DNA from 2 places in the Candidatus Defluviilinea gracilis genome. Region 2 is predicted to be linked to the other one. Evidence: riboswitches for the same ligand, from Rfam matches in the RefSeq annotation. Region 2 holds a riboswitch; the other holds the start of a gene.
What was found. A riboswitch is a leader RNA that binds a small molecule or an ion and turns the genes downstream of it on or off. The one in region 2 is predicted to bind cyclic di-GMP.
Positions count from the first base shown of each region.

Region 1: it holds a riboswitch for cyclic di-GMP, as region 2 does, so the genes downstream of both, AC16KF_RS11315 (immune inhibitor A domain-containing protein) here and AC16KF_RS15260 (sortase, YLP family) in region 2, are expected to answer to the same signal.

Region 1 is NZ_DBNHEF010000068.1:73,975-88,846, reverse strand. Features, by position in the region: gene AC16KF_RS11335 (GNAT family N-acetyltransferase) at 1-60, opposite strand, end outside; gene AC16KF_RS11330 (response regulator) at 325-723, shown strand; gene AC16KF_RS11325 (hypothetical protein) at 812-1,849, opposite strand; gene AC16KF_RS11320 (hypothetical protein) at 2,063-2,572, shown strand; gene AC16KF_RS11315 (immune inhibitor A domain-containing protein) at 2,653-4,962, opposite strand; cyclic di-GMP riboswitch class I at 5,069-5,163, opposite strand; gene AC16KF_RS11310 (hypothetical protein) at 5,574-6,320, shown strand; gene AC16KF_RS11305 (M23 family metallopeptidase) at 6,345-7,046, shown strand; gene AC16KF_RS11300 (DinB family protein) at 7,228-7,695, shown strand; gene AC16KF_RS11295 (phosphatase PAP2 family protein) at 7,699-8,259, opposite strand; gene AC16KF_RS11290 (NTP transferase domain-containing protein) at 8,256-9,149, opposite strand; gene AC16KF_RS11285 (quinate 5-dehydrogenase) at 9,257-10,156, opposite strand; gene AC16KF_RS11280 (GAF domain-containing protein) at 10,153-13,554, opposite strand; gene AC16KF_RS11275 (SH3 domain-containing protein) at 13,634-14,386, opposite strand; gene AC16KF_RS11270 (WD40/YVTN/BNR-like repeat-containing protein) at 14,509-14,872, shown strand, end outside.
Region 2 is NZ_DBNHEF010000078.1:61,672-76,543, reverse strand. Features, by position in the region: gene AC16KF_RS15270 (ribonuclease H-like domain-containing protein) at 1-353, opposite strand, end outside; gene AC16KF_RS15265 (sortase) at 674-8,917, shown strand; gene AC16KF_RS15260 (sortase, YLP family) at 8,986-9,642, opposite strand; cyclic di-GMP riboswitch class I at 9,700-9,792, opposite strand; cyclic di-GMP riboswitch class I at 9,870-9,961, opposite strand; gene AC16KF_RS15255 (MFS transporter) at 10,187-11,614, shown strand; gene AC16KF_RS15250 (adenylate/guanylate cyclase domain-containing protein) at 11,666-14,716, shown strand; gene AC16KF_RS15245 (helix-turn-helix domain-containing protein) at 14,733-14,872, shown strand, end outside.

The sequences.
Region 1 (14,872 bases), on a different contig from region 2:
GTCAATGGGGCCGAAGCGAATATCTTTTCCTTCGAATAGTTGTGTAGCAATGCCAGACATGATTTTCTCCATTTCCCCTCTCCCACAGGGAGAGAGCCAGGGTGAGGGAAATAAAAACAGCCACGGGGACGCCGTGGCTGTCGAATACGTAAAAAGTATCCTAACGATGAGCAGGCGCAATCCCGGGTCGGGTAAATTCTTGTTGACCAACAGTGAACTTGCTGAAGAACATGGGTCGCGCCTCCTTCCTTGAAAATTTTGTACGGGCGCGAGTGTAACATGCCGGCAGATTCCCCGTCAAGACACTAGAAAGGCAAAATCTAAATGGTAGCCTGGAAAACCGACACAAATACAATTCCTCTCCACACCGTATTGATCGTTTCCGATCAGCAGAATTCAGTCGCGGCGTGGGATGCCCTCTTCAGCCAGCGGAATTGTATTGTGCTCAGCGAATCAAGCCCGCGATATGCGATTCAAGCCGCCCGTCTGGTTGCCCCGTCTCTTGTGTTGGTGGATATCCAACTTACGCGGGACGAGCGAGTCGAACTCCTTGGAGAGTTGCGCAAAGCCAGCCGCGGTCCTATTATCGTGCTTGTTTCGGCAAACACCGCCCAATTGGCGATCGAAGCCAACGAGTCGGCGGCAGATGAGTACCTGCTCAAACCGGTCAACCCGGCCGTGCTGGTTGTCAAAGCCATGGCATGGCTTGCTCAAGCCCGTTAGCATAAACAGGTATTACGCCTGGCGTTTCTCTCCCTCCTCCTTCTAAGTCCAACACTCCCGTGAACATTCACGGGAGTGTTGGATTCGATCATGGGTTGTTGATGTTGATCAACCCCTGTTGAAGTTTATCGAGCATGTCCTGCGCATCCTTTTGCTTTCCGGGGCTGAGCAGGTTGGGGTCCACGTCGCTCAGCCCCAAGGGAGATTGAACCGTGACGCCTCCCTGCCCCGCTACAAGTTGGGACCAGGCGTTTTGAATTGCCTGGATCACATCCGGCTGAATCGTCATCACCCAGCCGCCGGGGCGCTCGTCTGGGGTGGCTGTGCCGATGAGTAGCGCGCCGGTCGTGCCGATGTATGTCAGCAGGTCTGGGTCTGCCACATCCGGGTAAACGAAAAGCGTGTCCACCTCTCGTTGGAGGATGAGGTAATCGGCGTATGGACCATAGCGCGCGGGGTCTTCATCCGTCGGAATTTCCACGAACTGCGGGTAGCACGATTGCAGGTTTTCCACGAGGCAGAAGGAGGGGAAGAAGATCGGGCGGCATAATCCGCAATGAAACGCCATGCCGTTGCGAAAGGCAACTGCGGCTTGTTGCGCGTCGGCGTTCCCTTTGGGCATGATCATACCGATGCGATAATCTTCGGTGAGGAGCGCGGCAGTATAACCAGCCAGAAAGGCGGCGAGGCCGGTCTGACCTTCACCCCCCAACGCGCTGATGTTGCCGCCGGGCAGAATGCCCGGGATGTTGATCGAGAGGAATTGCACTTGTGGCGCGGCGGCGGCTAAAACCGCAATACCGGGATCGGGCGGAAGCGCAATCACGATCTTTAGCCCTGGTTCCGTTAGGTCTGCTTCTGTGATGGAATCACGCACCTGGAAGCGATATCCTGAACTTTGCGTAAGATCGTATACCGTAGTTTGGTAGAGGTTCGATGTTTCGGGGTCAAGGTTTGCCGGCAGGATGAGCACCGCCAGTGGAATGGTCGGTGTTGCGGTAAGAGTCGGCGGGATGACCGGTGTTTCTGAAGGCAGTGGTGTGGATGTAGCGGATGGCTCATTCGCTCCACAGGCATTCAGAAGGAAGATCAGCAGTAAAGCGGCTCTTTGGAAGATGTTTCGCACAAGGTCTCTCCGGTGTTGGAATGAACAGATTATACACGTTGCAATAAAAGGAATATGGTCGCGCAATAACGCCGGATACGAGAATGTCGGACTCTGCCAAATCGGGGTGAATTTTCGTACTACAATTCAAGGAACCTTCTCGCCTGACAAGACGTCGATTAATTGATCGACTGCTTGTCTTTTGAGCGAATCCCATTTAAAGGAGACAGTATCATGAAATACCGTTGGGTTCCATTGTTGATCGTCAACGTATTCTTGCTGGTGAGTTGCGGAGGAGGGAGCGCTGGCGAACCCGCCTTAGACGCGCCGCAGGAGCCGCAACCCGTCCCCACTCAAGAGGTTGCTTCAACTCCGGACAGCGTCCTTCCCCAACCGACCCCTCAAGAAAAAATCGACTTTTCCAACGCGCCGGTAGAGAAATTTGTCGGCATCGCGAAAAACGATCTTGCCCGCTCTTTGGGAATCACGGTCGAGCAAGTGGAGCTGGTAAACACCCAAGCCGTCACCTGGCTCAATTCCGCGTTGGGATGCCCCGCGCCCGGTAAAATGTATGCGCAAGGACAGGTGCCCGGTTATCGAATCGATTTGTCTGCCAATGGGCAGGAATATACGTATCACACCGATCTAAACGGCAATTTTGTGCTCTGCCCCGCCATAGATCAAGAAGAAGGTTTGCCAATCGGACCAACCACCGGACCGAATATTGGCGTACCGATCCCATAAGCGCATCAGGCTGATTAAGAAATTGCGCCCCGAATGAATTCATTCGGGGCGCAATCTTTAACTCTGAACTTGCTGTTATCTTACTTTGGCGCGACGAGCACGTATGCCCAGCCGTTCCATTCACTGACGACCGTGATGGTAACGCCAACGCCAGGCAACGGAACGCTCGACCAGCCGTTGTTGCCGATGGAGGAATCGGGAGCTTCCCAATACCCCAACGTATCGTCGAAGCGGGAATTACCCGGGTAGCCGCCATAGCACTTCTTGACGGAGTTGACGTTCAAACAAATCCGGTCGACACGGTTGACGCCGAATGTCGAGTCGAATGCCTGAACGCGCGGGCGCCATGCCGTTCCATCGGGGCGCAGCATCATATTGGAATGCGCGTCGACCGGCAGGTAGAAGCCGCCGCATGTGCCGGCAGAGCAATAGTCGCCGACGTTGTTATCCGCGAAGGAGTAGTCGAGATACCAGATCAACAAGCCGTCTTGATACGGATAGTGCTCAACCCAATTTCCCTTATTCGGATCATTGAGGAAGCCGAAGTTGTAGGGACCCGTCTTCAGAGACTTGTCGTACCCAATATACTTGCGGTATTCAGCGATGTAGTAGTTGGCGTAGGACTGCGTTACGGTGCCGTTTGTGAGCGAGAAACCGCTGTACGTCCAACCCGGATCGGTCTCGCCGCCATCGACAGGAAGACCGGTCACACTGATTTCATCCACCGAGAAGCCGGTCGTTGCGACAGCGCTGTCAGTCCAATAGCGGAATCCAAGGGTCACGGTCTGGCCGGCATACGCTGAAAGATCGGCGGTCAGATCCACCCATCCGCCGGATGCGCCGGTGATGCCTTCACCAAAGTTCTGACCATTCGGATCGTCATTTGTGGAAAGGTTGGTGGCTACGTTTGTGCCATTGACAGTGAGGTACGCGTAGTCCCATTCCGTCTCGATGTCATAATTCACTTTGGCAGAAAGAGACACAGCGCCGGCGGGCAAGGTCACATCGCGGGTCATGCTATTGTCGAGATCATTCCCAGCGCCGGAGAAATAGTAGTAACTTCCGGCAAAGGGATCGCCGATGAAGCTTTCCACTTCCTTGTCGGGCAAAAGCACGAGAAGCTGTTGCGGGTCGGCAGAGTTAAACTCAGCGGGACCCATCTTCAAGAAGGCTGTCTCGTCGTAGTTTACAACCGCGGCATTCGACCAGCCCAAGTACAGCTTTTCGTATGCGCTCATGTGAATCGGTTTGGTGCCGATACCGTCAGCCGCCTTGCCAGAAGCGCCATAGGAACCACTGGACATAAGAGTCCAGAAGCCCGTGGAGTTCTCAGCGCCGCCGGTGTTACCGGATGTATCGTAGAGATCGGGAAGTCCAAGGTCGTGCGCAAACTCGTGAGCAAATACGCCTACGCCACCGTTCTCAGGTTCAACCGTGTAATCCCCAATCCAGTAACTAGATCCGCCAACTTGAAGACCACCCAATTTATTAAACGCAGGTCCTGCGCTTCCCTGGAGGGTATAGTAGGCATACCAGCGGTGGCTCCAAATGGCATTGGTGCCTTGCGCGCCGCCACCGGTCTCCTCGCCCTCGCCAGCGTGAACAGCCTGGAAGTGGTCGATATAACCATCAGGTTCGTTGAAGTTGGCATCGCCATCGTAATCATAGCGATCCCAGACATCGAATTGACTCAGGTAGGCATCGATCTCGGCGGGGGTTTTGCCAGCGGCAATCTGGTTGTTATACCAGGTTGAGGCGGAATCGCGAATGAAAAGCCAGGTTGTCGCGCAGACAATGCTTCCGCAATAATTTGCGCCGTAGCGAGCCTCGTTATAAGGCACGGTGACCCAATCTTCCACGGTGCCGTTAACCGCATACCGGCCGGACGACTGCTCGATGTAGAAATTGCGCATCGAGTTGGCGCCTGGGGTGGTATCAAAAAGCATTTTGTTGTACATGCTTTGGCTGAAATCGGCTGTCCAGATCGTGGTGTTATCCACCGCGCGATCGGGCTCGGGAATTTCATTGTGAAGAGGTCCGGCTACATCGCCGTAGGAGGAGTGGATCTGAGTGCCGAACTGACCCAGCAGGGTCCAGATCGTATCTTCACCTTCACGCTCCAACTCGACATAGCGGTCTCTATAGAATGGGTAGACGTGTTCGCCCCCATCCAAATAAATACTACCATCCCCCGCCTTACCATGGAACTTCGCTTCCAAGCCCCTCAATGTGGCGGCGTATTGCCGTTCACCAAGCGGATGCGGCGCATTATCGACATCCGAGCCGAGCATCGGGTCGGCTGGAACGGGAGGCGCCGCGCTTGCGATAGGGACGACTGCGATCACTAAAAGCGCCGCAATCATTGTTACATGAAACCACTTTGCTTTCATAACTATTACTCCTCTTATAGTTTGACTTGCAGACTGTGGATTGAATTGTGACTTATTCGATATGGAAAAGGAGACACCTCCTTAATTAAATATCCGCCATACATACAATGGCGGTCTGGCGGTCTTCCAACTCCTACGCAGAAAGGTGGAAGATCCATGACTTTGCGTCCCCACCTCACGGTGGGTTTGCCTTTTTGACAGATTAATAATAAATTAACTCATTGCAAAAAGCAAGTAATGTGTAACCTTTTGCTCGGATGAAATGATGCCCATAAGTCATAGCAATCTTTTATTCTGGAGCGCCTCCAAATGCGCGGAGATTTTGAGATACTTCTCTTTGCATTCTCAGCGCTTCATGAAAGTTCAGGAAACAGTTCGATTTGCCGGGTTACCGGCATTGACGCGGCGCCACAACGCCAGAATTCGGCTTCATGGTCGACGAGGGGGATCGCATTTGGATTTTTTGTCCGCTAATCCTTCTCGGAAAAATTCGCGCAGGTTGGCGAAGAGTAGCGGATTCGCAGACAAAGCGTCATGTTGCGAACATGGAGATTTTCTAATGCGATTGCCCCGCGTGGTCGACTGGGGATCCATTCGGTATAATGCCGCATATGGTCAAACGACTGATCGACAACCTTGACATCATCATCCCGATTGGGATCGCCATACTGTCCATCGTCGGGATGCTCTCTGTCGTATTAATTTTTTTCCTCGGAAAACCGCAGGCGGAAATTTCAGCCGAAGCAACGGCGACGCCTTTTCAATTCCTGTTCCTTGGAACTCTCACTTCGACTAAAGAGCCTACCTCAGCCACCCAACTCCAGAAGGATAAAACCCCCACAATCCCTACACTGCCTACTATCGAAACGAGGCAATCCTCAGACCAGACAATTACGCCTTCGCCTCAACCGCGCTCCGTTTCAGCAGGAACACTTACATCAACATCCGCATCACCTATTACTTTCACGCCGGGCGGGGTTGGCACGCCCACAACTAATGCGACAACATCCTCCGCGATCAAAATTGACGATTTCGACGATTTCATTCTTTACGACGGCGGGTGGATCAGCGAAACAGTCGACGCGGCATATGAAGAAACCCTTTCCATCTCCATCCTCATCGACGACACGGCAACCTTTACTTTCACGGGAACTCAATTCATCATTGGGTATGTGGCAGACCCCCAGTTGGGAACCATGACCATCGCCATCGATGGGAATACTCAAACCCTTAACCAATCCACTGGGTCAGAATGGTCATCCCCCAAATTATCACCGGGCGAACATTCCGTTACCCTCACCCACGCCTCCGGTGAAATTATCTATCTCGATTACATCACCATACTGGGTTCGCCTTGACGCCCAAAGGTATAATTCGACCTTATGTCTAAACGCTTCTTGATCATCTCCATCCTCCTCGCGGCATTGGTCACGGCGATCGCAACCGCCTACTTCATATACCGACCCAATGCCGAACGAGTGATCAAATTCCGCGCATGGATGGACAACCCCGCTTCGCATCCCAAGTGGAAGCTGACGGCCGGTTCCCAATGCGGGCCCGCCCCTTTCCTCTTCCCCACCGACGGGTTTGCCGGCTTCCTATGGGGCGATTCCTTTGGGATTCGTCACACCCACCAAGGCATCGATATCTTCGGCGGGACCGAGGTGGGCATTACGCGCGTGATTTCGGCATACCCCGGCTACCTCACGCGCCTGCCGGAGTGGAAATCTGCCGTGATCGTGCGCGTGCCCAGTGACCCGCTGAACCCCGGCGCGCAGATCTGGCTTTACTACACCCACATGGCTGATCGTTTCGGCAATTCTTTCATTGCGGAAGAATTTCCCGCCGGCGTTTCCGAAATCCCTGTGGAGGCTGGGACATTCCTCGGCTATCAGGGTGATTACTCCGGCGACCCGAACAACCCCGTTGGCATCCACTTGCATTTTTCGATCGTGGAAGACGATGGGACGGGGCAATTTAAAAATGAAATTGAGATCGAAAACACGCTGGACCCGTCGCCCTATTTGGGGTTGCCGTTGAACGCCAAAGAAAACCCCGATCAGGCGCCGGTGTGCGGTTCGTGATTTTTCTTCACAGTGCGGTTGCTCGCCGGAACGCGGCGCATCGAATATATTCAGGATGTGGAATCAGCCTGCTCATGCCGAATCAGATTGAACTGGGGAGTGAAGCGGTTTGTGCGTCCAATATAAAACAGCCGAGGGTATCGTCGGAACCATGTTCGCGTCGTTGGAGGAATGAGGAATAATGAAGGAACTTTTTGATTATCGGGAAAAACTTCTTGCGCGCCTGCTCGAGGCGGCTAAGCAATTCCGCAGTGAATGTCTTGCGGTGAAGGATCCCTTCGCCCCATTGCTGGAAGGCGGCTGGAACGCGCATCAAACTGCCGCGCACATACGCGATGTGGACGCGCAGGCGTATGGCTTGCGAGCGCGCCGCGCGGCGTTGGAGGATAACCCCGAGTTTCAAAATTTTGACGGGGACGCGTATGCCGCGGAGCATTACAACGCGAACGAATCACTGGCAGGCTTGTTGAATGGATTTGTAGCGAGCGTGGAAGCGCTGGTTGAATTTTTGCGGCAACTCCCATCTGCCGCATGGGCGCGCGAATCGCGTCACGTAGAATTAGGGAATGGTTTTACTTTGCAGACCTGGGTGGAACGCGATCTCGCGCACATTGAGGAACATTTGGCGAGTCTGATGAACGGGAAATGACTTTTACCACAGTGGGAAACCGATGAAGCGGAAGAGGGACAGGAAGAACGGTTCGTACATTTGCAAGCCGACCAGGGCGACGATCGCCCCCAACACCGCGCCGGCGAGGATATCCGAAACATAATGCACGCCCATTGCCACGCGAGCCAACGCGACCAATGGCGCCCACAGCCATAAGAGTATGGCAAGCCAGGCGGGACCAAACCACGCGGCGACAACCGCGATGAAGAACGAACGCGCCGCATGCCCGGATGGGAATGAATGCGGATCGGTGTTTCGATAGATGCTTCCCCACTCGCCCTCAGGGCGGCTCCTGCGCACAGTGAATTTGATTCCCATCACCAGCGCCGCCAGCCCCCCGATGCCGACGAACTGAATGACCGCCCATTCTTTCCAAAACGAATTGCCCAATGACCATAAGATTGCCATGGCGATCCACCAAAACCATGAATCGCCGGAGTGCGCGAAGAAGACTGCTACAGCGCGCAATGCGCCTGGCTTTTCAGCCACGCGCATTTGATCGGAAAGACGGGCATCCCTTTCAAGGATGGTTCGGAGGCTCATGCGCGCTTGGCTTTGGGCTTGAGCCGCGCGGTTTTTGAGACAGTCGTCTTCTTCTTGGGCGCGGCGGGTTTCTTTTTCGTTGTTCTCTTCGCCATGGTCCGCGCCTTTGAGGCGGCTTTGCGTTGGGTCTTCGCCAGGTCGGCGCGCAGGAGTTCGAGTTGATGCGGCTTGTCCACATCCATTGCGGCTTCGGCGTAGGGCCAGATGATGGCTCGCCCTTTGATGCCGATGCGCTCGCTGATCCGTCGAACGGCGTCTTCGATGGTGAGTTGTCGCATGAAGAGGGAGAGTAGCAAACCCAGCCCCAGTTTGCTCGCCTGTTTGAGCGGGCTTTTCCGCGCGCCGAGCAGGTCTTCCCAGGTATCCAAATGTTCGGTCGCCATACGGACGTGAGTCACGTTGACGTCTGCGCCGCATACTTCCATATTTTTGAGTTTGGTGTAGGTGCGGTTCGAGCCGGGGAAGCGCGCTTCCATCACATCTTTCAGGCAAATGCCATAATACAGATCGTCTTGCGTTTCCATGGCGGTCTCCACGAGCCAGTCCACCATGTGCGCTTTGAGCGCGGGGATGTCGGAGGACACGATCAGCACGTATTTGCTTTTCTTATCCAACTCAACCGATTTGTTGATGCCTGCCACGATGTTGGAGAGCATGCGTCCCTGGTTGGTGAGGAAATGCAGCGGTTTCTTGCATGTCAGCTCGTTTTTAGGTGAAAGCCCCACAAGGATGACGTTCTTGACGCGTTGCGATTCGCTGAGCGCGTCGAGCACCCATTGCACCATGGGTTTGCCGGCAATATCCACAAGCGCTTTGGCATCGCCCTTCAGGTAGGTGTAGAGCGGGTCTTCCGGGTTGGGTATACCGCCCGCGATCACGACTGCATCCATAAATTCTCCTCCGATTTGCGATTTTGAATTTACGCAGAACGTCCCGAAGGTTCTCGTGAATCAGGTTGGGTTTTTACCAAAACCTTCGGAACGGCGCGTAACATCAGTTAGTTCAATTTTTGTAACTGCGGTTCCAAGCCTAGCTGGTCGATGAGGGCGTTCAATTCGTCGTTCGTCAAGACGCGCCCTTTGCCCGCCACAGCAATGAGCGCCGCTTCGAGCATGTTGGCGCCAAAGGAGCGCCCTTCGATATTGAGCGTGGTGGTGACGAGATATTTCACGCCGCGTTTTTTGAGGAATTCCACATCGGCGGGCGTGGTGGTATTGGTGACGATGATCTTCCCGCGCATGTCTTCCGGCATGTGTTGTTTGACGTATAGAAAATCGCCGCCGGTGACGGTGTTGCCCTGGTAATAGGTTTCGTATTTGGGCGTGACCTTTTCCTGTTTTTCGCCGGTTGGGTAGAGCATACTGAGGGGCATGCGCCCGACGACCGGCATGAGTAGTTTTGCGGTGGTTTTGAGCGCGCTCATGGTGTGAATGGCGAGGGGAATATCCAGGCCGAACATCAGGTCGCCGAAAACGCATTGGTAGCCGGCGTTGATGAATGATTCGGTCATGCCATAGCGGGTGATGCCAGCCACGAGGAAAGCCGTTTTGGGTTGGATCTCGTCGCCGACCTTCTTTTCGAGCCATTGCATGACGCGCGCTTCGAGAGTGTCTTTCACCCCGCTTCCATCCACGTAGGGCGTGCGTTTCACATCCCGCACGAGTTTGAGCGCGCCGTGGAGGGGATAAAACTTCCAGGGGGTGTGCACGCCGAGGTCGATGCCGCCCACGCCGAACGCGTCCACAGTACCGTCCATGTCGCGGAACATTTGACGCGCTTTGTCTTCGTTGCCATCTGTGCCGATGCGTTCGATACGAACGGTTTCGCCCAGCAGGCTAATCTCGACGGTTTTGTTACGGGTGGCTGAACCCAGGCTGATACTGACGGCGCGCTTCATGGAGAGTCCTCCTCAGGATGAGATGACTGATTATAGTCTGAATCAGTTGTCCCCTGCGCGGGAAGCGTGAAGTAAAACGTCGAGCCGTTGCCCGGTTGCGATTCCACCCAGATCTCACCGCCGTGAAATTCGACGATCCGTTTGACGAGGGCAAGGCCGATGCCAGTGCCGTCTGATTTGGGGTCGAGTTTGTTGAATAAGCCGAAGATGCGTTCGTGATGCTCGGGCTCGATTCCCATGCCGTTATCGCGCACAAAAAAAATGGGCATGCCATGTTGCCAACCCGCCACCCCGATCTCGATGATGGGCGTCGGTTGTTCGCCCATGAATTTTGCGGCGTTCCCGACCAGGTTTTGAACGACTTCGAAGATGCGCTGACGATCGCCTTGCGCGTTGGGCAGGTTGTTTTGCGCGCGCACCTCCACCCCGCGTTGATGGATCTGCCCGTGCGATAAGTTCAACACATCAGCCACCAGTTGCTGCATATTGACCAGCGTCGGTTCGTTCATGAGCCTGCCCACTCTCGAAAGTTCGAGCAGGTCGTTGAGTAACTGTTGCATTTTGTCGGTCGCATCCACAATGCGCTGGATGTCGGCTTCCAATCGTTCGGTGTTCCCGGTGAGGGCGTCTTGCTTGAGGTAGCCGAGAAAGCCTCGAATGGTGAAGAGCGGAGATTTGAGATCGTGCGATACGGTGTAGGTGAACCGTTCGAGTTCGGCGTTTTTCGATTCCAATTCGCTGATCAGTTTTCTGCGCTGGTGGAGTTCGCGCTGGAGGGCGGTTTCGTCCAGTTGCCGTTTGATGGCTGTGCCGAGAATATTCCCCGCGACCAGCAACGCGTCGATCTCTGTATTGGTCCATTCTCGCTCGTTGTCCACATCGTCGAATCCGATGGCGCCCCACCATGTGCCAGCCACAAACACCGGAAAGTCCAGGAGCGCTTTCATCCCGCGCCCAAGCAAGGCGTTCATTTGGGTTGCAGTGAGGCGTTTGGCATCGCCAATATAGGGTTGCCCCGCGATCATGGCTTCATACCAATTTTCAAAACCAATTTCGCGCACGGGAATGTTTTGGTATGCCGGGATATGAAGGCCGCTCGATAGCGGAGGCGCGGCCCATTCAAATTGCATCGAAGTGACCAGGGTGCCGTCTGGTAGTTCATGGTTTTCGAACACAAAGACATGGGAGGCATTGACCGTGACGCCCAATTTTTCGAGAACGGCATCGATCTCGTTCCGCCAGTCGGACGATTTCAGGAACCGGTTCGCCGCATCGGCGACCGCTTCGAGGATCGATTCACGGTGACGCAATCTGGCTTCGATTTGTTTCCGTTCCACCAACTCTTTTTGCAGGGCGCGCTCGTCCGCTTGGCGGCGGATGGCGTTACTCAGCAAATTAGCCACCACGCGCAGCGTATCCACTTCAAAATGAGTCCATTCGCGCGCGTTGTCGTAGACGTCGAAACCGACTGTGCCCCACCAGCGCCCTTCCACCACGAGAGGCACTTCTGCATGGGCTTTCATGCCGATATTTTCAAAACGGGGTTTATCTGCGGGCGAATAGGTATTCAAATTACCGGCGTAGGCTTCACCGCGTTGCAGGTGTTCGTTGGCGCTACCCGGCAGAATCTGGATGATATGCGCCTCAGTGTATGAACCGTAATCGGTTGCGGTGGGGAATCCCGGGGCGGTCCATTCGCGGAACAACTTTGCCCGCTCCAAGCCATCGGGACCGGTGAAGTTTTCAAATAAGTAGGCATGCGTGGCATTCATTGCCCTGCCCAGCCGCTCCAAGACAACTTCGATCACATCCTTCCAATTGGAAGAAGTAAGGAACTGTTCGGCGGCAAACATCACCGCTTCGAGCACAAATTCGCGTTGGCGAAGGTTCACTTCGATCAGAGTCCGTTCAGATAACTCAGTTTGCAAATTGGAAAACAAGCGGGAGTTTTCGAGGGCAATACCGATATGCTCGCCCAAGGTCGAGATTAATTTGAAGTCGGCTTCTGTTAATTTCACTCCTTGCGTGCTTTCCACGTTGAGTATCCCCACAAAGGTTCCCTGATCGAATAGCGGTATGCAAATTTCAGAGATGACGCCTTCCACCGCCTGCCGGTACAAGGAATTTGTGGAGACATCCTCAATAAATTCGGGAACGCCAGTCCGCGCGACCTTGCCGATCACGCCTTCCTCGAGGGTAATGGTTGTATAGGGAGTCTCATACCCCACCTGATGTTGCATGATCAATACCCCATCTTGTAGTAAATACAGGCTGACCTGTGTGTACCCGAATGATTCGGCGATCGATTCGACAACATTGAAGATCACCCCGCGTCGATCGATCGATTGCGCCATGGCATTGCGCACCCGGCCGATCAGGGCAAGTTCCTGCGCCTGTTTTTTAGCGGTTTCATAAAGCAGACGATACCGCTGTTCCTCCTCGATCAATGCCCGCTCGGCGCGCTGACGCTCCAATAATTCGGATTGCAAGTCGGAAAACAAACGGGAATTTTCAAGCGCAATGGCAACTTGATCGGCAAAAATGACCGCCAGTTCGGCATGGTGGCGCGTAAATTGATTCGTCTCGCATCCATCCAGGGCGATCACTCCGAAAATTTCCCCGCGCGCCTTCAGCGGTATCGCCAGCCATGAATGAATGTAATTATGCGGCGGGATTTGAAAATCCTTCATTTGGTTCTGCACATCGAGTTTCAACAAATAAGGAACAGCGCCCTTCAAAATCGGAAGGACGGCATTATCATCGTCGATCTCAAACTTATAGTTCCCAACCAGCAACTCGGCAGGCAGGTTCCGCCCCGCGATAAATTTTTGCTCGCGCCCATCGATCCTCCAAATCGACGCGCTATCGTATGGCACGACCCGTTTAATTTGATCGAGGATCTTCTCGATGATTTCCGAAAACTCCAGCGAGCCGACGATGCCCGCCAAACTTTCACGCAGGGTTTCCGATTCTTGATTCTTAACCTCCAACTCGTGGATCAAGTTTTCATCATCATATTCAAGATGCTGGGGCAAGGTTGTAGCGCGGAAAATCAGGAGCGCCGACGCCTCGGAATATGCCGCGATGCGCATTTCATATCCGCGAGGCTCCGGCGCGCCGGGTAATTGAAAGTCCAATGGGCGGGCAAGTTTGTCATCCAACACAAGGCGAACAGCAGACAAGGCGGCTGAACAAACTTGGGGCGGCAAAAAATCACGGAGGTTTCCTCCCACGCGTTGCGCCTCATCAAAAGGCGGTTGCGCATTTCGAGCGGGGAGGCATGCCAGCACCTCGCCGTCTGCGGAAACTTCAAGGAGCGTATCCGGCAACACGCGCAACAGATCGCGATGGTGTTCCGCCAGCAGAGACTCTTGAACCGTTTTCTTTTTTGATTTCATGAGTTTGATGCGCGCAAAAAGGCGCAGTCAGCATTATAGTGGAATCCCGCCAGAATCGCTTCCCAATTTCGTTGAAATATCAGGGAGCGCAAATAGCCTTGAAGGGTTCCCGGGTCGTCACAATATTCGGCTCCAGCGTTTGGACGATCATGGCGTAATCTCTCGCGCTTCGCACCTGATAAAAATCCTGCGCGCGTTTTACGCCTCCCTCCTCAAACTGGATGGACATCTCCTGCGATGTATCGCCCGTGCTTTCCTCCTTCCACATCCAAACCACATTGGACGGACCGTATGCCGCGATCTCCACAGTGATGGTGACCAGGCGGGGGAACGAGTCGCATGCCACGTTCATCGCCGCCGGGTCGATGCTCACGAGTACGGCTGATACAGTGACCGGAGGCGCTGTCGCCACTGGCACCGCCTCGGTGTTGCCCTCCGTATCGGTGAAGTCGGAGGACAGCCAGCAGATTGTCGATGGATCGCTCGGGTTCCGAACCTGCCACCATGCAAGGTCGGGGCTTTTACCGATCACTTCGGCAAATTTCCCGGGGTTCAGTTCTCCCACAACCGAATAGGCAATGCCCGGACCAAAGCGGCAATTCACGATGTGCTCCTTGGGATAGGCAACCACAAGCCTTAGGGACAATGTCGGCGTGGGGGTGGGCAATGCGTAGGTTAGGAAGGTTTCGATCGGGACGATCGAAGGCGTGGAATTGTCCGCAGGCGGCGTATCCGGTTTCAATGGAGGAAGAGGCGTTTGTGTCCCCGATGGTAAATTGCACGAAGCGGAAATCAACATGAGAACGGCGGCGTATCCTATTATTCTCCTCATTCATCCTCCTTTGTGTCATCATCTTAGCGCGAGAAAAATGCGACCGCAATAGGTCTTATGGTCTGGCAGGAATGTGATACAATGGTTTTAGAACATTTTTTCTGTTTTGAAAGGAAGCCCACATGAGCAAACGAGTCCTGATATTGGTTGGAACGACCAAGGGCGGGTTTATTTTCGAGAGCGATGAGAAACGCAAGAAATGGGAGATGAGCGACATTCTGTTCAAAGGTTGGAATGTGATGCACATGCAAATGGACCCGCGCGACCAGCGGCTGTACGCGGCGACGAGTCACTTTGTATATGGTCCAACCATCCATCACTCGGACGACCTCGGCAACACGTGGACGCAAGCGAAGGAGTCGCCTGCCCTGTCGCGAGGGTCGAAGTCGGGCAGACCAGCCAGCACGATGGATGAAGCGTTCATTTCCGAAGGCGGCGAGAGCATCAAAGAAAAACCTGAGAAGATGATCAAAGTATGGAATATCA
Region 2 (14,872 bases):
CGAGCCACACCGATGAGAAATGCGTATGTGCCGGTCCCGCCGGAGAGACCCGAGGTTTCCGTATCGAGAAAGGCAAATTTGGAGACTGGAAGACTGGCGACTTTTACATCATTTGCCCACTGAGAAACTAAAGAAAGAGGGAAAGAGGAAAGAAGAGCCGAATTGCCGTAATGATGGTTTTGAGGAAAGGTTTGCTCTGTGGTGAACACCTCTCCGCGCGGAGTGGAGAGAAAACTACCCCGCACGATCGAGTCGATGGTGGGCGAATCAGGCTTCCCTGGAGGAAGAGGCGAGATTCCCTTCTTCACGCCGAGCGACTTGAGTTTATCCGCAAGAGAGGGCTTGGAGTTCATTCGATCCTTACGCGCGATTATAACCAGAGCCACCCGAGTTCTCGTGATAAACGTCCTGCAGAAAATGTAACTTTTTGTAACGTTTCCACGAGTACTCCGTCGTAAAATAACAAAGCTGTAATGTATCCATAAGTACTATTCAGCAGATTATAAGCTGTCAGGTAGGGGAGAGATTGGGTTGGTCTACGCTACAGAAGGCCGGGATAGCGAGACCGGACAGCAATTTGGGTGGCAATTGAAGCGCGTTGTTGGGATTCCCGTAAAAACGGCAGTGTTTTTTCGCGTCTTTCCCAACCATTCTCATTCCTTGTGAGGAAAAAATGAATATTTCGTCCTTCGCCCCAAAGAAGTTGTATGTACATTTTTTTGCCGCGGTCTTGGCGGTTCTCTTGGTATTGAGCGCCGCCACACCCGCCCCGGTTCGCGCGGCGGATACAGGTTTGCAAAGCCCCACATCCTGTACCGGCTGGACCAACCCCGCAAATGCGTTGTCCTCCAACAACGTGTACGCTACCACCGCCGGCGGAAATAACCAGTTGGTTTGCGCGTTCAACCTTCCGGCAATTCCGGCTGGCGCTGTGATCAATGGGATCGAAGTATCCATTGAGGGTATGTCAAGCGGATCGCGCGAGGCGGATGTGGACCTCTCATGGAATGCGGGCGGGAACTTTACCGGCGGCGACCCCAGCACCACCTTCGGCGGAACCGAAACAACATTCACGCTTGGAGGCGCGGCAAACACTTGGGGAAGAGCCTGGGCAGTGGGAGATTTTACAGCCGCAAATTTCAGAGTACGCCTCACATCAACGGGTTTTCCAACCTCTGGAACCATTTCTCTTGATCTCGTTCGCGTGAGAGTTACCTATAGTTTCGGCACGACCACCACTGTCGTTTCCGATATTAATCCATCCGTTGCGGGTCAAACGGTGACGTTCACCGCCACGGTTACATCAACCAGCGGCGCTCCCACTGGAACAGTCAACTTCCGTAACGGCGTGACCGTGATCGGCACCGGAACACTCGACGGCAGCGGGGTGGCTACATTCAGCACCAATACATTAACGGTTGGCTCGCACAATATTACCGCTGTTTATGTTGGGGATGCCAATTTTGGAACGAGCACATCCGCCATCCTTGTGCAGAATGTCAATCAGGCGCCGACGATCACATCCGCGAATAACACAACGTTCTTGGTGGGAACAGCCGGCAATTTCACAGTAGCCACCACCGGCTTCCCTGCGCCAACGTTTACTCTAAGCGGCGACCCCTTGCCGAGCGGAGTAACCTTCAATACCAATACCGGTGTCTTTGGCGGCGCGCCCGCATCGGGCACGGTTGGCGTGTATAACTTCTTAATTACCGCCACCAACGGCATTAGTCCTGATGCGACCCAGAACTTTACGCTGACGATCATCAAGGGCAATCAGACAATCAACTTCCCCGCAATCTCCAGCCCGCGGGCATATGGCTCGACCTTTGTGATCAATCCGACGGCGTCTTCTGGTTTGCCCGTCACCGTAGTGGCAAGCGGCGTATGCACGCTCGCGGGAAATACCGTCACGATGACAAGCGGAACAGGGACTTGCACCCTGACCGCCTCACAAGCGGGCAACGATGACTACAACCCCGCGCCGGATGTGGTCCGCACTGTTGCGGCATCGCGAGCAACGACAACGGTTTCTGTCGACCCGGCGCCGCATACCGCCGCCAACCCGAGTCAGTCGTTTTACAGCCATCCGATGACGTTCACGGTGACCGTCTCCTCTGCGGCTGGGACGCCAACCGGCACGGTTACATTGACCGGTGGCAACCCTGCGCAAAATATCACCGCCACGCTCGATGCCGCCGGCGTTGCCTTGATCACCACCAGCAATTTGAATGTGATCACATTCCTTGGAGCCCCTGTTCCGCATGGGCTGACGGTCAGCTACAGCGGGGATGCCAACTTCAATACGGATTCGGAAGCGGTCTCTCACACCATTCTGCCTGCCCCAACCCAGGTGAATGTTACCTCCGATGTAAATCCCTCCGCCGAAGGCCAGATGGTGGTCTTTACGGTAACCGTCACTCCAACGGCGCCGGGCACTGGCATTCCGGCTGGGTCCGTCACCTTATGGGACGGTTCAACACAAATTGGCTCAGCAACCATTTTGAGCGGCGGAGTCGCCACATTCAACATCAGCACGCTGACATTCGGCTCGCACAACATCTCGGCGCGCTTCGTCAATAGCAACGATAACTATGCCACCAGCAATAACACTTCAAACCCGTATGTTCAAAATGTCCGGCGTTTCACCACTGCAACGCTGACATCCGATAACAACCCGTCCATTTATGGGCAGAACGTCACGTTTACCGCCACCATCACCTCCGGCTCGCCGGGTGTGATCACAGGCTCAGTGACCTTCTACAACGGCGCAACTGTCATCGGCACAGACAACACAATCGTCGGCGGGGAAGCAACCCTAACGATCAACTCGCTCGTGGTGGGAACCCACCCCATCACCGCGGTTTATAGCGGCGACGGAACATTCGCCACCAGCACAACAAACATCGTGAGCCAGGTGGTGAATAAAGCCACCTTGACCGTGACCGCAGATCCGCAGACCATCACCTACGGCGATGCCGACCCGGTCTTCACCTTCCAGTACAGCGGATTCGTGCTCGGCGATGACGCGGCGGATATCGACACGCCTCCCACATGCGATGCGCCGACTCCCCACGTCAATGCCGGCGTGTATAACGGGATCATCGATTGTTCCGGCGGCTTGGATGATAACTATGATTTCACATACGTGGATGGAACCCTGACGGTCCTGCAAAAAGCATTGACGATCACCGCCGACAATCAGGGCAAGATCTACGGAACCACATTCACTTTCGCCGGAACCGAGTTCACCACCACTGGCTTGATCTTCACCGATTCGGTTTCGAGCGTCACGTTGACCAGCGCCGGAGCGCCCGCCGCCGCGCCGGCTGGGACCTATCCGATCGTTCCGAGCGCGGCTGTCGGCACAGGGCTGTCAAACTATGCCATCACGTATGTCAACGGCACAATGACCGTTGGCACGAACGTGTTGACCATTACCGCAGACGACCAAACCAAGACCTATGGCGATGTATTCACGTTTAATGGCACAGAGTTTAGCGTGGTCGGTCTCCAGCCCGGCGACAGCGTCACCAGTGTGACTCTCACCAGCGCAGGCGCTCCTTCCGCGGCTGTCGTTGGCACGTATCCCATCACGCCCAGCGCCGCAGTGGGAACCGGCTTGAGCAACTATGTGATCGTGTATAGCGACGGGCAAATGGATGTCAATCAGCGCAGTCTGACATTCAACCCCAATGCGCAAACAAAAGTCTACGGAAGCGTGTTCAGCGCCTACACCGGCGCGTTCACAGGCTTGCGCGCAGGCGACAACATCACCCCGATCTACGACAGTCTCGGCGCGCCCGCCACAGCCATTGTCGACGTGTACGGAATCACTGTCACACTGGACGATCCCGATGGGAAGTTGGGCAACTACATCGTCACGATCGACCCGGCGCCCGCCGCCACATTAACCGTCACCCAGCGCGCGCTCTCTGTCACACCGGACGATCAAACCAAAGTGTACGGCGAAGTGTTCACCGCGTTCACCGGCGTTATTTCGGGCATCCAAAATGGAGATAATATCACCGCCACTTACAACAGCGCTGGCGCGCCTGCCACTGCGGATGTAGGGATTTATACGATCACCGCCGCGTTGAATGACCCCGACGGCATGTTGAGCAACTACAACATCACCCTCAACACCGGCACACTCACTGTAACGCGACGAAACCTGACCGCAATCTCGGACAGCCAAAGCAAACTCTATGGCGAAGTGTTCACCGCGTTCACCGGCTCTTTCATCGGTATCCAGAACGGCGATAACATAACCGCCGTTTACAACAGCCTCGGCGCGCCCGCCACCGCCCCGTTCGGTTCGTATCCCATCACCATCACCTTGGTCGATCCTGATAACAAACTGGGCAACTACACAGTCACACAAAACATCGGCACCCTCACGGTCAATCGCCGCGACCTGAGTTTCGTGCCCGACGATCAATCGAAGATCTATGGCGATACATTCAGCGCCTTCACCGGCGCGGTTACCGGCTTGCAAAACGGCGATGCCATCACGCCGATCTACTCGAGCCCTGGCGCAATTGCCACTGCCCCGGTGGGAACTTACCCGATCACAATTACACTGAGCGACCCCACGAATAAACTAGGCAACTATAACTTCACCATCGGAACTGCCACATTGACCGTGACCCAACGCGACCTCATCGTTACCCCCGACGATCAGACCAAACAATACGGCACATGGTTCATTGCGTTCACTGGCGCCATCACCGGCATTCAAAACGGCGACAACATCACCGCCAATTATGCCAGCGCCGGTTCGCCGCCCTCCGCCGCCGTTGGCACCTACCCGATCACCGCCACCTTGAACGACCCCACCGGGAAACTTGGCAACTACAACGTAACCTTGAACACCGGCACGCTAACCGTTACCTCCTCCGTATTGACCGTCACCGCCAATAACCAGACCATCACGTATGGAAATCCCGACCCGACTTTCACCTTCACCTACACAGGATTCGCCTCCGGTGACGGACCGGGCGTAATCAACACGCCTCCGACCTGTAGTGTGTCTGGTCCTCACACCGACGTGGGTACCTACCCCATCGTTTGTTCCGGCGGCTCCGACGACGCGTACACGTTTGTCTATGTGGATGGAACTCTCACGGTCCAACCGCGCGCGCTCATCGTCACACCGACCGACAAAACGAAGGTCTATGGCGATGTATTTACCGCATTCACCGGATTGATCACCGGCATTCAATTTGGCGACAACATCACAGCCACCTACGCCAGCGTCGGCGCGCCGGCCACCGCAAATGTTGGCGATTACCCGATCACAGCCACCTTGAACGACCCCGACAACAAACTCGGCAACTACACCGTAACGCTCAACACAGGCACACTATCTGTGACGCCGCGCGCCCTCACCGTCACGCCAGCCGATAAGACGAAAATCTACGGCGCGGTTTTCACCGCATTCACTGGAACGATCACAGGCGTTCAAGCAGGCGATACGATCACCGTCACCTATGACAGCCCCGGTGCGCCGGCCACAGCCGCCATCGGTGATTACCCGATCAACGCCACGCTCAACGATCCGGGGAACCGTCTACCCAACTACACGGTGACTCTGAACATCGGCACGTTAAGCGTCACCCCGCGCGCGCTGGTCGTCACGCCGGACAATAAGTCCAAAGTATTCGGCACTGTGTTCACCGCATTCACCGGCACGATCACCGGCATTCAAAACGGCGATAACATCACCGCAACCTACGCCAGCCCCGGCGCGCCAGCCGCGGCGCCGGTGGGAACGTATCCCATCACCGCGACGTTGAACGACCCAGACAATAGACTGCCGAATTACACCATCACGCTCAACACAGGCACGCTGTCGGTGGGCTTATCCATTCTCACCATCTCAGCCAACGATCAGAGCATTGTGTATGGAAGCCCAGACCCGGTCTTCACCTTCACCTATTCAGGCTTCGTCAATGGAGACACCCCGGCAGTCGTCGATACGCCGCCAACTTGTCAAGTTGCCGTTCCGCATAACAACGTAGGCGCTTTCCCGATCACCTGCTCCGGCGGAATCGACGATAACTATGTCTTTGCATACACACCCGGCACATTGACGGTCACACCGCGCGCCCTCACCGTCACCCCGGATGACAAGACAAAGGTCTATGGCGATACGTTTACCGCCTTCACCGGCCTGATCAGCGGCATTCAAGGCGGCGATATCATCACCGCCAATTACGCCAGCGCCGGCGCCATAGCCACCGCGGGAATTGGATCGTATCCGATCACGGCAACTCTCAATGACCCCGGTGGGCGGCTTGGGAACTACACTGTCACCTTGAATACCGGCACACTCACCGTAAATACCCGAGGGCTGGTTGTTACCCCGACGGACGCAAGCAAGGTCTACGGATCGGTGTTCAACGCCTTTACCGGCGCGATCGTGGGCATTCAGAATGGCGACCCGATCACGGCAACTTACACAAGCCCCGGCTCGCCGGCAACCGCCATTGTGGGAGCCTATCCGATCACAGCCACATTGAACGCGCCGGCCGGCGTACTCAACAACTACACCGTCACATCCAACACGGGCACGCTCACCGTGACTCAACGCGACCTGACCGTGACGCCCGCAGATAAATCCAAAGTGTACGGAACGGTCTTCACGGCGTTTACCGGCACGATCACCGGCATTCAAAACAGCGATCCGATCACCGTCACCTACGCCAGCGCGGGGGCGCCCGCCGCGGCGGCAGTGGGTGATTATCCGATCACCGCCACATTGAACGACCCGAGCGGCCGGCTCCCGAACTACAACGTAATTCTTGGAACGGGCACGCTCAGCGTCACGCTGGCAACCACATTGACCGGCGTCACATCCGACAACAACCCGGCGGGCGTGGGCGATCTTGTCACTTTCACCGCCACCGTCACCTCCAGCGCGGGAACGCCCACCGGCACCGTCACGTTCTACGATGGCGCAAACTCAATGGGCACCGTGACCCTGGCAGGCGGGGTGGCGACCATCAGTACCAACACGTTGAACGCGGGTTCGCATACCATCACTGCGGTGTATAGCGGTGATGCCAACTTTGCCGGCAGCACTTCCGCGCCGTATGTTCAGGGTGTGGGACAAACAGTCTCGAACACCGTTGTCACCTCGAACGCGAATCCCTCCGTTCTGGGTCAAGCGGTTACATTCAACGCGATTGTTACCGCATCGACCGGCGTTCCAACCGGCACAGTAACATTCAACGATGGCGCGACGGTCTTGGGAACTGGCGCATTGAACGCCGGTGTAGCGACCTTCACAACAAACGCTCTCACCTCCGGGTCGCACAACATTACCGCTTCCTATGGCGGAGACGCCGACTTCTTCGGGAGCGTATCCGCTGTGCTCACGCAGATCGTCATCCCGAACACGACCATCGACACTACGCCGCCCGACCCAGATAACGACCTGACCCCGATATTCACGTTCAGCAGTACCAGCGCCACAGGCACTTTCGTCTGCCGCATCGACGGCGCGCCTTTCGCCCCGTGCAACTCCGGCAATTCGTTTGGTCCGCTTGTCGCGGGGAATCACACCTTTGAAGTCGCCGCGGTGGATACCTTCGGGAACACCGACCCGACGCCCGCATTGTACGTTTGGACGATCGACACCTCCACACCAGACACCGATATCGATTCATCCCCGCCCGCCGTCACAAACAGCGTGGACGCGGCGTTCGCCTTCTCCAGTCCATCACCAGACACCGCCAGTTTTGAATGCCAGCTAGATGGCGGCGGTTTCGCCGCATGTACAAGCCCGCAAAATTATCTAGCGCTGGCAGGCGGACCTCACATCTTTGAAGTGCGCGCGATCGACGATGCCGGCAACCCAGACCCCACCCCCGCATCGTACAACTGGATGGTCGACCTCGGCTACCCAACCGTGATCGGGAGCGAGCCCGCCAACAACGGCGTAACGGGACGCAACACCACGAGAATAACGGTGAATTTCAGCAAAGACGTGAATCAGGTTAGCAACACAGATCTCGGGTCTGCCACGAACCCTGCCAACTACCTCTTGGTGGATGATGGTCCCAACGAAACCTTCGATACCGTTTCATGCGCGGGCGGTTTGATTGCCGATGATGTACTCATCCCGATCGCCATCCCCACGTATAGCAATGGCACGGGAGCGGGTCCGTTCATCGCCACCTTTGTCATCAATGGTGGGATCGGTCTCACGGACGGCAATTATCGACTGTTCGTATGCGGAACGACTTCCATCCTGGATGTGGCTGGCAACGAATTAAACGACGGACTCAACGATACGGCGATCACCTTCACCGTCGTGCCGCGCGTTCCCGGCGGTGACGGAGACGGCGACGGTAATGGACGCGGCAATAACTCAAACCTGGGATCCGGATTCCTTATCCCTGTGACGGGCTTCGCGCCGGGGAAGATTACCATACTTCCGGAGCAACCCGCAGATCAGCAATACGCCGCCACCGACGTTTGGATGGAAATCCCGCGCCTCAAAATAAAGATCCCGATCGTGGGCATTCCGCAAACAAAGAACGGATGGGACGTGTCATGGCTTGGAAACAAAGGCGGTTGGCTCAACGGTTCGGCATTCCCCGGCTGGGATGGCAACTCGGTCATTACCGGTCACGTATGGGATGCGAACAACAACCCCGGTCCGTTCGCCAACCTCGTCAACCTGCAATACGGAGACAAGATCAAGATCCACGCATTCGGTCAGGTTTACACATTCGAAGTAACCGCCAGCGCCCTGATCCTGCCGAGCAACACAAAAGCCGCGTTGAAACATGAAGAAACACCCTGGTTGACCCTCCTCACCTGCGAAAACTACATCGCAGAGACCGACACCTACACCCACCGCCGCATGGTGCGAGCTGTGCTGGTAAGCGTCACGCCGGAAAAGTAAAGATCATTTCACGAATCAGAAAAGCCGCTCAACATTGGGCGGCTTTTCTGATTCATGGAACATTGAGGTCACAAACCATTTGCTTCCCAAAGTTCCTCATATTCCGCTTTAGGGATGGCGATCACAAACAGCCTGCCCCAGGTCGAAATACCGTCTTTTTCGATGCAGGTCTGAAAGGTGACGTATCCATCGCTCACGAAGACGCGCTTGAACATCTGGTTGACCGTGAGGGTTTCATCGCGGTCCAAATTCTGAAAGGAACTGTAGGGACTGTTGGGTTGTAATGCCTGATATTGCAGGATCTCATACACAACAAAAGTTTCCACCTTGCTGTCGCCGTATACGATCCGCACTTCATCGCCGGCTTCCAGGTTGAAGAAGGATTCACCGGCGAGGTAATTGTGAGCCACCAGCCCTACCGTGCCATACCCTGCCGCCATACGGAATTGAGTGACGCGGTCCTCCTTACTCGAAAGAAAGCCCGGGTTATCGAGCGGTTGCTGCGCCACGCGATACGCCATCACATTCGGAACATAGACGCCGCGCACTACATTTTCCTCCCCGGTGTGAACGGATTGAACAAACTCTGAAAAATTGGGTAGCGCGGCGGCGTCTTGTTTCTTCATTGCCAGCGCGGGCATCGCATTCAGCAAAAGCGATGCGGCGAGGCTGAGCAGAATACCGGCTCGCGTGAGCCAGCGTATATGTTTTTGAGTGAGCGCCATTCGAAACCTCCGTTTCGATAAAAGCGCTCAACAGCAACCTAATGGTTAGGTAATGTTTTCGGCAACCTGGCAATCGTAGCCACACTCGCATGTGACCGTAGACCCATGGCTTTGCGTCCCCGCCTTTCGGCGGGTTTGCCTTTATCGAACAAATTGAATTTGACCCGATACAAAGCGAGCCGGGCAAAGGACTGCCAGGCTCGCGGAAATAAACAAAGCGTTATTTCTTCGGCAACCTGGCGATCATGGTCGCGCGATGCGCGACGGTAGATCCATGGCTTTGCGTCCCCATCTTTCGACGGGTTTGCCCTTATCGGATTTTGTTAATCGCAGTATAGCAGAAGGTTACAGATTTTCACTTTGCATTTCGGTTATAACGGCTTACAGGAGTGCAATGGGGGCGGGCGAAAACAAGTAAACAGGTAGACAGGTACACACGTAAACAAGTGGTTCTTGTATACGTGTTTCCGTGTCTACTTGTCTACGTAACTCCGTGTCTACCTGTATACATCCCTCCGTGCTACACTTGCATCCTCAAATTCAGATGAACAACAACTCAAATCAGCGGCTCCCAATGTGGATCAAATTGCTCTATGGCTCAGGTGATTGGGGCATCTCGAGCATCGGCATGATGCGCTCGATCTTCCTCGCCATCTATCTCACCGATGTGGTCGGGCTGGAACCGCGTCTGGCTTCTTTCGGCGCGCTGGTCGGCATCGTCTGGGACGCGGTGAACGATCCCATCATCGGCATCCTCAGCGACCGCTTGCAATCGCGCTGGGGCAGGCGGCGTCCGTTTTTGCTGTGGTTCGCCATTCCCTTCGGCTTGAGTTTCGTCATTCTTTGGTCTGCGCCAAATTGGGATAACCAGATCGCGTTGTTGATCTATGTGACTCTCTCCTTCATGATCTCCGACACGTTGACGACTCTCGTCTCGGTCCCGTTTCTTTCGCTGACCCCCGAACTGACCCCCGATTACGACGAACGCACCAGCCTGACGAGTTTCCGATCGTTCTTCCAACTGGTCGGCGCGCTTGCCATGGTCATCGCCGCGCCGACAATTATTGACATGGTGATCGAGGCGGGCGGCTCGCAACAACAGGGATTTATGACCGTGGGCGCATTATTCGGCGCGGTCGGCGCGATTCCCCTGCTGTTGATCGGGCTTCTGCTCCGGGAAACTTCCACGCCCGAACAGCAAGAATCCCTGCCCTTTCGAGAAACATTACGCGCCGCATGGAAGAACATCCCGTTTCGCTATGCGGTCGGCATCCACATGCTGAACTGGTCGGCAGTGGATATGGTGGCTGTGGTTTTTCCATACTTTTTACTTTATTGGGTGGCGAACGGAAACTTGCTGGCATCTGTCAAATTTTTGGGCATTGACCTGGCATACGAATCCGCGTTCTTCGGCATCCTCATGTTGGTGTGCATCCTGTTCGTGCCGATTTGGTTATGGATCTCAAAGATCCGCAACAAGCAGGAAGCGTACGCGATCGGTATGATCCTCTGGGTGGTCGTCACATTTCTTATCTATTTGATTCAACCGGGCAACACGATGGAATTATTCACGCTCTCCGCCCTCGCAGGGATCGGCATCTCAGCCGCGTACACATTGCCCGACGCGATGTTCGCCGACGTGATCGAATGGGATGAACTGCGGACCGGCAGGCGGCAGGAGGGAATCTTCTACGGCATCCGCACGCTCATCCGCAAGTTGACCGGGGCGCTTGTCCTCTTTTTGACTCTGCAGGCATTGGGCTGGTCGGGCTATGTTTCTCCTCCTGAGGGCGCGCTTCAATTCACGCAAAGCGACTCGGCATTGCGCATGATCCGCTTATTGGTTTCACCCTTCGGGGCGATCATGCTTTCAGGGACGATCATCCTCGCATGGCTATTCCCACTCTCGCGCGAGAAGCATCATCGCATTCAGGAGTTGTTGGAAAAAAGGCGAGCAAAAGTATCCGAATAACAGACCCAATATGAAAACTGGTGGGAGGCAAATCAACCGAGTTGACCTATAATGAGTCAAACGGAAAACTTGATGGTAGACATTCCCTCCGGCACCGTCACGTTCCTCTTCACTGATATCGAAGGTTCGACCAAACTCGCGCAGGCGCATCCTGACAGGTGGGAGTCGCTACGTGAGAAACATCACGCCATGTTGAAGGAAGCCATTGAATCGAAGCGCGGTCATATCTTCCAAATCATCGGCGATTCATTTTGCGTGGCATTTCATACAGCGGGCGACGCGCTTCGCGCGGCGATAGATGGTCAGCGCGCGCTTTCACGGATGAACGATGACGGCGGAAGGACGAATTCATCATTCATCCTTCATAATTCATCCTTGCTCTTAAAAGTCCGCATGGGGATTCACACGGGCGAAGCCGAAGCGCGCAACGGAGAATATCGCGGCTATCTCACGCTCAGCATGATCCAGCGCGTGATGTCGGCGGGGCATGGCGGGCAGATCTTGTTATCGGGCGCGAGCGAGATTCTCCTGCGCGGACAACTGCCAGCGGAGGTGTCCCTGCGAGACATGGGCGAACGCAAACTCAAAGACATTCCCCAGCCCGCGCGAATCTTTCAAGTCGTCGCGCCTGATTTGCAAAGCGATTTCCCCGCCTTGCGCGCGCTGGATGTTTTCCCGAACAACATCCCCACACAACTCACAAGTTTCATCGGGCGCGAAAAAGAAATGCTCGAAGCGACTCAAATGTTGCAGCAATCGCGTTTGCTCACGCTCACTGGTTCGGGCGGAACGGGCAAAACAAGACTTTCATTACAAGCGGCATCCAGCCTCCTTGAACAATTCAAAGACGGCGTGTGGCTCATCGAACTCGCGCCCATCTCTGAGCCTGCGCTGGTTCCGAACACGGTGGCGAATGTTCTTCGTCTGCGCGTGGAGGATTCGCGTCCGCTGATGGATGTAGTGATGGATTGGCTGCGCGACAAAGAAGCCCTGCTGATTCTCGATAACTGCGAGCATCTCATTGACGCCTGCGCGCAATTTGCGAACACGGTTTTGCAGAACTGCCGCGGCGCGCGCATCCTTGCCACCAGCCGCGAGGCGTTGGGCATCGCGGGCGAGGTCGCCTATCGCGTGCCGTCCCTGCCGACGCCGAATGAGGCGACGGATATCAAACATCTTGAAACGTTCGACTCGGTGAAGTTATTCGTCCAACGCGCGACTCTGACCCTGCCGACGTTTCAACTCACGGATGCGAACGCCTCATTGGTCGCCCAAATCTGCTCCCGCCTCGACGGCATTCCCCTCGCTTTAGAGTTAGCCGCGGCGCGCGTCAGGGCGCTTTCGGTGGAACAAATCGCCGAACGATTGGACGACCGCTTCCGTTTATTGACGGGCGGGAGTCGCGCCGCGTTGCCGCGCCAGCAGACGTTGCGCGCGTTGATAGACTGGAGTTACCAACTCCTCAGCGAAGAGGAACGTCTCTTGTTCAGACGGCTGGCGGTCTTCGTCGGCGGGTGGACGCTCGACGCCGCCGAATCAGTTTGCGGTGAGGAGCGCATCGTCCCCGCAGGGGGAAGCGGGTTGGACATCCTGGAGTTGATGACTCGTCTCGTGGATAAATCTCTCATCAACGTCGAGCATAGCGGAAGCGAATCCCGTTACCGCCGACTCGAAACCATCCGACAATATGCGCGCGAGAAATTGTTCGAGACCGATGAAGTCGCTTCACTGCGCGACGCGCATCTTGCCTATTTTGCTGGGCTTGCCGAACGCGCCGAACACGGCTTGCAGGGACGCGCGCAAAAGCAATGGCTGGCGCGGCTCGAAGCGGAACACGATAACCTGCGCGGTGCGTTGGAGTGGTCGCTTAAGTCTCAACCTGAAACGGGTTTGCGGATCGCGGTGGCGCTCAGGGAATTTTGGGATACGCATGGACATTTGACGGAGGCGCGCAAGTGGCTGGGAATTTTTATGGATGCGACGAAGGAACTTCCGCCGACATCGTTACGCGTGAAAGCGCTCTTTGCGAGAGCGTTGTTCGCTTCGCGTCAGGGCGATGCGGAGGGATGGAAAACGCATCAAGACGAAGGTTTTGCGCTTGCCGAGTCGCTTGAGGATGCGCGGGGCATCGCGCAGGGGCTTGTGTCGCAGGGACTCTTCAAGGAGTATTTCGAGAACGATCTCGAAGCGGCTGAATCGTTTTACCGCCGCGCATTGGAATACGGACGTAAACTGAACGAAAAACTTCTCATCGGTCAGTTATTGGGACCGCTGGCTGGATGCTCGCTCAAACGGTACGAGTATGCGCGCGCGGAGGAAATCTATCGCGAGAGTCTGTCGTTGTTCCGCGAGGCGGAAAACACAAAAGAGATCGCGGGCGCGTATGGAAACCTGGCTGAGGTGGCGTTAGCGCGGCGCGACGATGAATCGGCGCGCGCCTCCGCGGAGGAAAGCCTGGCGTTGTATCGTGACTTGGACGACAAGCACGGCGTCGCTACTGCTTTGCAGACGTTGAGCATCGCATCCCATAATCAGGGCGACGTTCAGCAGGCGCAGATGGCGGCGGAGCAGGGCGTGATGTTGTTTCGTCAACTGGGAGACCGTATTTGTTTGGGTTTGACTCTCTCGGTGTGGGCGCGGCATGTTCTCGGCGGAAGTGACGCGGCGCGCGCAGAGGAAATCGTTCAGGAGGCGATGAAGGTTTTACATGAGGTGGGAGAAATGTCGGCAGAAATCGGCGCGCTCGATGTGGCGGGGCGCGTCGCGTTGGCGCAGGGCGACTTGCCCAAAGCGCAAAAACATTTTCGAGAGGGAATATCGCGCTTGAAGGACTCGAAAGAAGTCAGCCAACTCCCGTCATTACTGGAGGGATTGGCGAACGCGCTGGCGCAATCCTCGCAAACACGAAACGCAATTCTGTTGTTGGGCGCGGCGCAGGCGTTGCGCGGGCGCATCTATCTGACGCGGATGCAATTCGAAACGGCGGAGTATGACGCGCTTCTGTCTGCACAGCGGGAAGAGGCGGGCGGGGATTTTCAGTCCATGTGGGAAGACGGTTGCGCGTTGTCAACGGAACAGGCGATTGAGTTGGCTTTGAGTTGAGAAAAGGAGTTGAGGAATGAACCTGAAATCTGTTTGGTCGGCGCTCGAAGAAAGTTCTGAAATTTTGTTTGGCAATTATGCCTATCCCGCCGCAGACAAAGCCGCAGAGGAACTTTCATTGCCTGACAATTTCTACAACTGGGTGCAGGCGATTTG